3 regions of the Staphylococcus sp. acrmy genome follow, and region 3 is predicted to be linked to each of the others. Evidence: predicted binding sites of a transcription regulator. Region 3 holds the regulator's gene; each other region holds the start of a gene.

What was found. Region 3 encodes LexA, which represses DNA repair genes until DNA is damaged. Its sites were predicted from a motif close to CGAACATATGTTCG; they were not measured.
Region 1: a site for LexA is predicted at 1,196-1,209, ahead of FH144_RS00880 (YolD-like family protein). Genes of this name have one in related genera too.
Region 2: a site for LexA is predicted at 1,305-1,318, ahead of addB (helicase-exonuclease AddAB subunit AddB). Genes of this name have one in related genera too.

Annotation. Positions count from the first base shown of each region.
Region 1 covers NZ_JALCVE010000001.1:179,823-182,105, reverse strand. The annotation lists gene isaB (immunodominant staphylococcal antigen IsaB family protein) at 80-610, shown strand; gene FH144_RS00880 (YolD-like family protein) at 763-1,173, opposite strand; gene FH144_RS00875 (hypothetical protein) at 1,490-1,756, shown strand; gene isaB (immunodominant staphylococcal antigen IsaB family protein) at 2,063-2,283, shown strand, end outside.
Region 2 covers NZ_JALCVE010000002.1:343,257-345,539, forward strand. The annotation lists gene addB (helicase-exonuclease AddAB subunit AddB) at 1-1,269, opposite strand, end outside; gene lepB (signal peptidase I) at 1,444-2,016, opposite strand; gene lepB (signal peptidase I) at 2,031-2,283, opposite strand, start outside.
Region 3 covers NZ_JALCVE010000012.1:2,100-4,382, reverse strand. The annotation lists gene FH144_RS10755 (DUF896 domain-containing protein) at 177-419, opposite strand; gene sosA (DNA damage-induced cell division inhibitor SosA) at 558-791, opposite strand; gene lexA (transcriptional repressor LexA) at 935-1,558, shown strand; gene FH144_RS10740 (CAP domain-containing protein) at 1,788-2,283, opposite strand, start outside.

The DNA.
Region 1 (2,283 bases), on a different contig from region 3:
CTTAAGTACAGTGAATGTTTATAGGCAATGTGAGATAATATAAGTGAAGTACAAATCTAATATAGAAAGAAGGACTAACATGAATAAAGTAGTAAAAACTATTGCTTCAACAACTTTAGCATTTGGAACACTTTTAGGAGCTAGTACAGCTGTATTACCTTTCCAAGATACAGCGCACGCTGCAACACAAACAAAAGGATATCACTATTCTTACAATGGCTACGTTGATAAAGACGCAAAATTCTTAACAGATAAAAACTTTATCAAAGCTGTGAAACATGACAATGTGACATTTAGTGGAGTTAAACTTGCACCAACAAAAAGTGAAAAAGTTAAAGAAAAACACAACCAAAAATTTACTGGTCTAACTAAAGATGGTAAGAAAGCGCATAAAGTACAGTTTATCGTAAAAGGTGATTTAACATACAACCAACTTAAAAAAGCTTACGGCAAAGATTTGAAAAAAGTTAAAGGTAGCCGTGACGCTAAAGGAAGCGGTATTTATGTGTATAAACCTGTTAAAGACGGCCTAGCTACTTCATTTGTAATGAATGACAATCACGTTGTAGAAGTAGATATAAGCTATGAAGGCTTCACAACTAGTAAATAATTGAACAATAGAGAAACACATTTACAAAGTTAGTCTGATATATCCCTTATAGTTAATACTTTGACGAGTAAAACTATAGGGGATATTTTTATATGTATCGTTATCGCGATGTAATAATTATTTAGAAGGTACTACATTTAATGCTTTTTATGCTACGTAATATTACAAATGTTCTCTTTTAATAATTGATATGTTTGATCATTGTCATCGCAAAAGGTAAAGGAATTACTTAATTGATCAAACTTTAAAATATTGCCAGTATAATTTTGAATGTGACCATCTTCCCAATAATCTAAAGAACAGAGTTCATCCGTTTGAAGCTTTTGTTGAACAATATAATCTAAATGGCTTAAAGCATCTTCAGATAATGAAGGTTTTTTTATTTCATTTTGACTTTGAATAATTTTATTCAAAATTTCAAATTGTTCAGGTATGGTAGCGAACGGACTCCATTTAACATTTCTTCGACCTTCTGGAATATTAGGATTTAAATATTCTCTTGGTATTTTTCTATAATCGGTTTCATATTTATACTCGTCCGGAGCACCTGGATTAATTATCATTGTATACACCTCAACCTTATAGAGAACATACGTTCGTATAAAGTTATTATAGTTTATTTTCTCCTATATGTAAAAGGCAAAATAATATTTATTATTTTTGGTTCTTTGACTTCAACTGAGCTGAGCTATACTTTCTTCAATTACGTAATGTAAGGATCCTAATAATCATTTACCTTCTATAGAAAAGCTCCTTTAACAATTTGAAGTACTCTTTAATTCACTTACGATGCCATTTATCGCACTTTATCGCATGGACAAAGTAGGTAAAGGCATCCTAGTATGACAAGAACACTGCAACGGTAATGTCCCGGGAAATATGAAATTAATGTTTAATCGTCAGCTAAATCGTGACTTCGATTACAATATGGTCATCTTTGCGTATCATGAAGTGGCCCACAATAGACTATTTACGGCGCCTGAGAATATTGCTTTGGAAAATGAGTACTCAAACTTAACATTGATGCTACAAAAAATGGCTAAGAAGAAAACAACATATAAAACGAGATTACAGTTACAGAAAGATTATGCCAATGAAGTTAAACCAACGGCATTTATTAATACGTTGAATAAAGCAAGAAAATAATATAGTAGTTTGAATGAGAAAATAGATAGGGCCATAAGTCTAACAAAGGGGAAGTAAACTTATGGCCCATTGTCATTACATAATATAACTTTTTGTGAAGGAGTTAATGGGGATGTTACTCCTACGAATAGTATACCATAGTTGTATATAAATATTATTTAACGATTTGTGAAATTTAATTTCGCGTAATTTAGTATGTGATACAATTGAAATTAATTTAGTGTTAATTTTCCGGATAATAAAAATTGTATAAGTATAAGGAATAGAGTATTATATTTATAGTTAAAGAGAAAGAAGGCGAATATTTTGAGAAAATCAACAAAAGCGGTGGTAACCACAACTTTAGCGTTGGGCACATTATTCGGCATTGGAACAACAGGTGTATTAGAACAACCAGCTACGGCACACGCTGCAACTCACACAACATCTGCATATTACAATTACAAAGGTTATGCAGGTCAAGACGTATCATTTGTATTAGACAAAAACTTTAAAAATGCGGTTAAAGCTGAAAGTGTTACATTTAA
Region 2 (2,283 bases), on a different contig from region 3:
ATATATGCCCCGTTCAACAACAAAATTCTCCAGTAAATCAATTAAATAGTCGCTATCTTTAAATTGATGTGACAAAATATTCGTTTTAAATAAACGCATCATTGGACTAATATTCCAATTTGTTTGGATAACCTCTAAAAGTGAACGCACCATCTCCATAATTGGATGATGTGTCATGGATTTTTTAGTATCAATATTAAATGGGATATTATATTGCGGTAACACGGAATCAAATAGATATGCGTATGTTTCGTCACGATACAAAATTGCAATGTCCTGATATCTGTAATGGTCATCCCGTGTGTCTTTAATAATTTGTCGTGCTATTTCATTTACTTCTTCTCGCATATTTGAAGATTCTAGAATCTTGATATTACCTTTATGTGCTTTAGGTGTTACTTGTAACGCATCGAATTGTTGTTCTAATTGGAGTAGGTCTTTATTGTTAAAACGATGTTGTTCTCTAAAGTATTGACGGTTTAAAGTGATACCTAAGTCATTAGCTATTTCTTGTAAATGCGTAAGCACTTCTGAAGGCTTTCTAAATAGGCTAAATGGATCTTCATTACCATCTGTTGTTAAAAGTACGGTAACTTGTTTAGCATTTTGAACAAGTGCTTTAATGATTTGATATTCTAGAGTCGAAAAGTTATGGAAACCATCTATGTAAATTTCAGCACGTTTAATCCACTCTGATTGATGCATGATTTCAATAAAATGATTTAAACTATCTTCCGCAGTAATAAATTTATCGTTGATACGTTCTTCAAAGTAATGATAGATAAGAGAGATGTCTTCTAACTTATGACGCGTTCTTGTTTGAATTTCATTCTCTTGTAAAAATGTCTGTAAATGGTCTGGTGTTACTGAATATTTTTTAAAATCTTGTATCTGCTCGGTTAACTTCTCACTAAATCCATAATAATTCACTTGGGATTTGTACAGTTTTAATTCAGACTTATGTTGTTGAACAAGATTGTATATCATCATCTCTGTAGCTGCTTGCGTCAATCGTTCTTCAGTCAATCCCCCAATTTCCTGAAAAATTCTATGACTTAAACGTTCGAAGTGGAGTACTTCCGTTCTCAAGCTACCATTTAACTCTTTGTCATTTACAAATGATTGCTCTAATTGAAACGTACTTTGTGTAGGTGCAATTAAAATGATTGGATCTCCTAAAGGATCCACTTTCATTTGTTGTTTAATATTTTCAATCATGTAGTAGGATTTGCCTGTCCCTGCTCTGCCAAGATATGTATTTAATTCCATTGTTTCCCCACACTCCTTTGAGACTATTTTACCATAGAACATATGTTCTTAAAAAGCTTTATCCTTATAATTTGATAAAGTTATAAAAAGGGATTGGAATAGAATTCAAACTTGAATTTCTATATCCAATCCCCACTATTTACAATTACTTTAAAACCACATGACTAGATTATTCTATTTATCATTATCTGGGTTGAAATTAAATTTAAAATCACTTAATGGCCAGAATCTAAATGAAACTTTACCTACTATTTGATTCTTATCAATCAAACCAAATGCACGACTATCTTTACTCACTTCACGATTATCTCCAAGCACTAAATATTTACCTTTAGGAATAACATTTGAGTTTGGATTAGCATTTGGCAAATCTTTAGTTTCAAATGAACCAGTGATATATTCACCTTGTTTACGTTTCTCATTATAGTCTAAGTATGGTTCTTTAATTTTCTTGCCGTTAATATAAAGTTTATCGTCTTTATATGTTACATTGTCTCCAGGTACGCCAATCACACGTTTTACATAATCATCACTTTTATTTGCATGGAAGACAATGACATTGCCCTTTTTAACATCGCCAACTTTATAACCTAAAATATTAACCATCACATGTTGGCCATCTTTTAAAGTCGGGTCCATTGAATCGCCTTTAATTGTATATGATTTAGCGACAAAGTTTATCATTACCCATACAAGTAATAAACCTACTGCTATAGCGACAATCCATTCGATTATTTCTTTCTTCAAACTTAACACCTCATCTACTTATTAAACTGATAGGTAAATTCCTTAAATGGATAATATTTTAAACTCACATCTCCTACGACGTCTTTTTCGTCAATTAGTCCATATGTACGAGAATCGCTTTTTTTATTACCATTATCATTTAACACAAAATATGAATTTGGCGGAATAATATCTCCGTCAGCCTCGTCTATATCACGTAATGCAAAATTATTAATATCTCTATTTTTAGCATAATTTTTATCAACTTGTCTATCGTCTCTATATAAT
Region 3 (2,283 bases):
TCGTTACATTATAACTTAAATACAATGTAATTGATAAGAGATTAATCTCATAATATGAACAAACTCTTTTATACTATAGAAATCTTCTATTTATACATTATAATTACAAAACAATCTTATTATTAAACAACTAAAAGTGCCATTCTAATAAAGAGTCTTCTATAACAAAATGAATTCTAATTTTTTTGGTTTCTATTTTGTTCCTGTATTCTCTTTAACTTTTCTGGAGTAACATCGTTACCTTCCGGATCAATTACTTTTGTACTTTCAATTTGTTTCTTAAACCCTTTTCTGAATGCTTCTAGATATTGTTTACGTAACTTTGATTGTTCTTTAGCTTCAGCTTCAGTTAAGCCCTTTTCTTTTTTCTTTCTAGCTAATTCATTAATTCTATCTATATTTAAGTTCTCTTTAGTCAATACAACCACTCTTTCTATAAGTAAATAAAACGTACTTATTAAACCATTTTTATTACTTCATAGAATATAACAAAAAAGAGATTAGGACAAAAGCTTTAGATATAAAAGCAAAATATTCCTAATCTCTATATATTATATTTATTCTACTAAAGCGAACACTTTATAGTCATTTAGTTCTGTATTTTTCTCTTTTACGTTCTTACTATTATCATTAATGATGGCCTTTTTAGAAATAGTATGATCGGTAATTTCGTACGTTTGTTCCGTTTGAGAGTTATGATATAAATTCAAGAAAAAAACTAGAAAAACAATGCATGACACTGCTAATACGACTATATTTGTGATGAATTTACTAGTATATTTGTTTAACATTTATTTCCACTCCTAGAACGTTCGTTTGTATTAATACCTTATCAGAACATCTGTTCTTAGTCAACACAAAAACGAACAAATGTTTGTTCAACAATAAAATAAATGCTATAATATGATTAAATAAAACTAGGGAGTGCCTATATATGAGAGAATTAACTAAAAGACAAAGTGAAATATATGATTATATAAAACATGTCGTGCAAACGAAAGGTTATCCACCAAGTGTTCGTGAAATTGGAGAAGCGGTTGGATTAGCCTCTAGTTCAACAGTACACGGTCATTTATCTAGACTTGAAGAAAAAGGTTATATTAAGAGAGATCCTACAAAACCGAGAGCCATTGAGATTGTAAGCGAACAATCTAATGATGCAGTAAATATGGAAGAAACTATATATGTCCCTGTAATTGGTAAAGTTACAGCCGGTATTCCTATTACTGCAGTTGAGAACATTGAAGAATATTTCCCATTACCAGAACACTTAACATCTACACATAATAGTGATATTTTTATTCTAAATGTTGTTGGCGAAAGTATGATTGAAGCTGGTATTTTAGATGGAGATAAAGTAATTGTGAGAAGTCAAACGATTGCTGAAAATGGAGATATTATTGTAGCCATGACTGACGAGGATGAAGCTACAGTAAAACGATTTTTCAAAGAAAAAAATCGTTACAGATTACAACCTGAAAATGCTACTATGAGTCCTATATACTTGGATAACGTTACTGTTATTGGTAAAGTAATAGGTCTTTATAGAGAATTATAGGCTATATTTGTTATCTTTCGTTAAAATCTCTCTTATATATTTAATATAAATAGTAAAGAGCTAGGAAAACATTTAAATGCTTTCCTAGCTCTTTTGTTTATCAGATTCTTTTTTATTCAAAATTTCTTTTACTTTATCTAGAATATCTTTTTTATTTTTATCTTTAGTTGTCATAATATCAACTTCCTTATCAACTAAAAGATACCCCAAATAGTTCACTTTGAAACTATTAACCTGTATAATTTTCCGTCCAGTATGGTTGGCGCTTGTCATTAAAGTCTACTCCAACACCTAAAGTACTAAAACTTGTGTTTAGAATATTTTTCCGATGTCCTAATGAATTCATCAAACCTTCATGCGCAAAAATACTACTTTGCTGGCCATATGCCAGGTTCTCGCCTGCAGAATTAAAATTAATATTATCTTTTTTTAATCTATCGAAAGGTGAATCCCCGTCTAGATTTGTATGATCAAAATAATTATTTTCGGCCATATCCTCACTATGTTTTCTAGCAGTATTTGAGATTGACTTAGAGTAATTTAGAGTATTCAACCCATGCTGTTTTCTTTCTGAATTTACTAAATCAAAGTTTTGATGTTCGTAACTCTCTTTTAATTTAGAGAAAGGTGCCCCATATTGTTGTTGTAATCTATTCTCCATAGCATCACTAACTTGAAGTAAAGCGGTAACACCATCATTATTGTGCTCGTCGTAAAAAACTGTG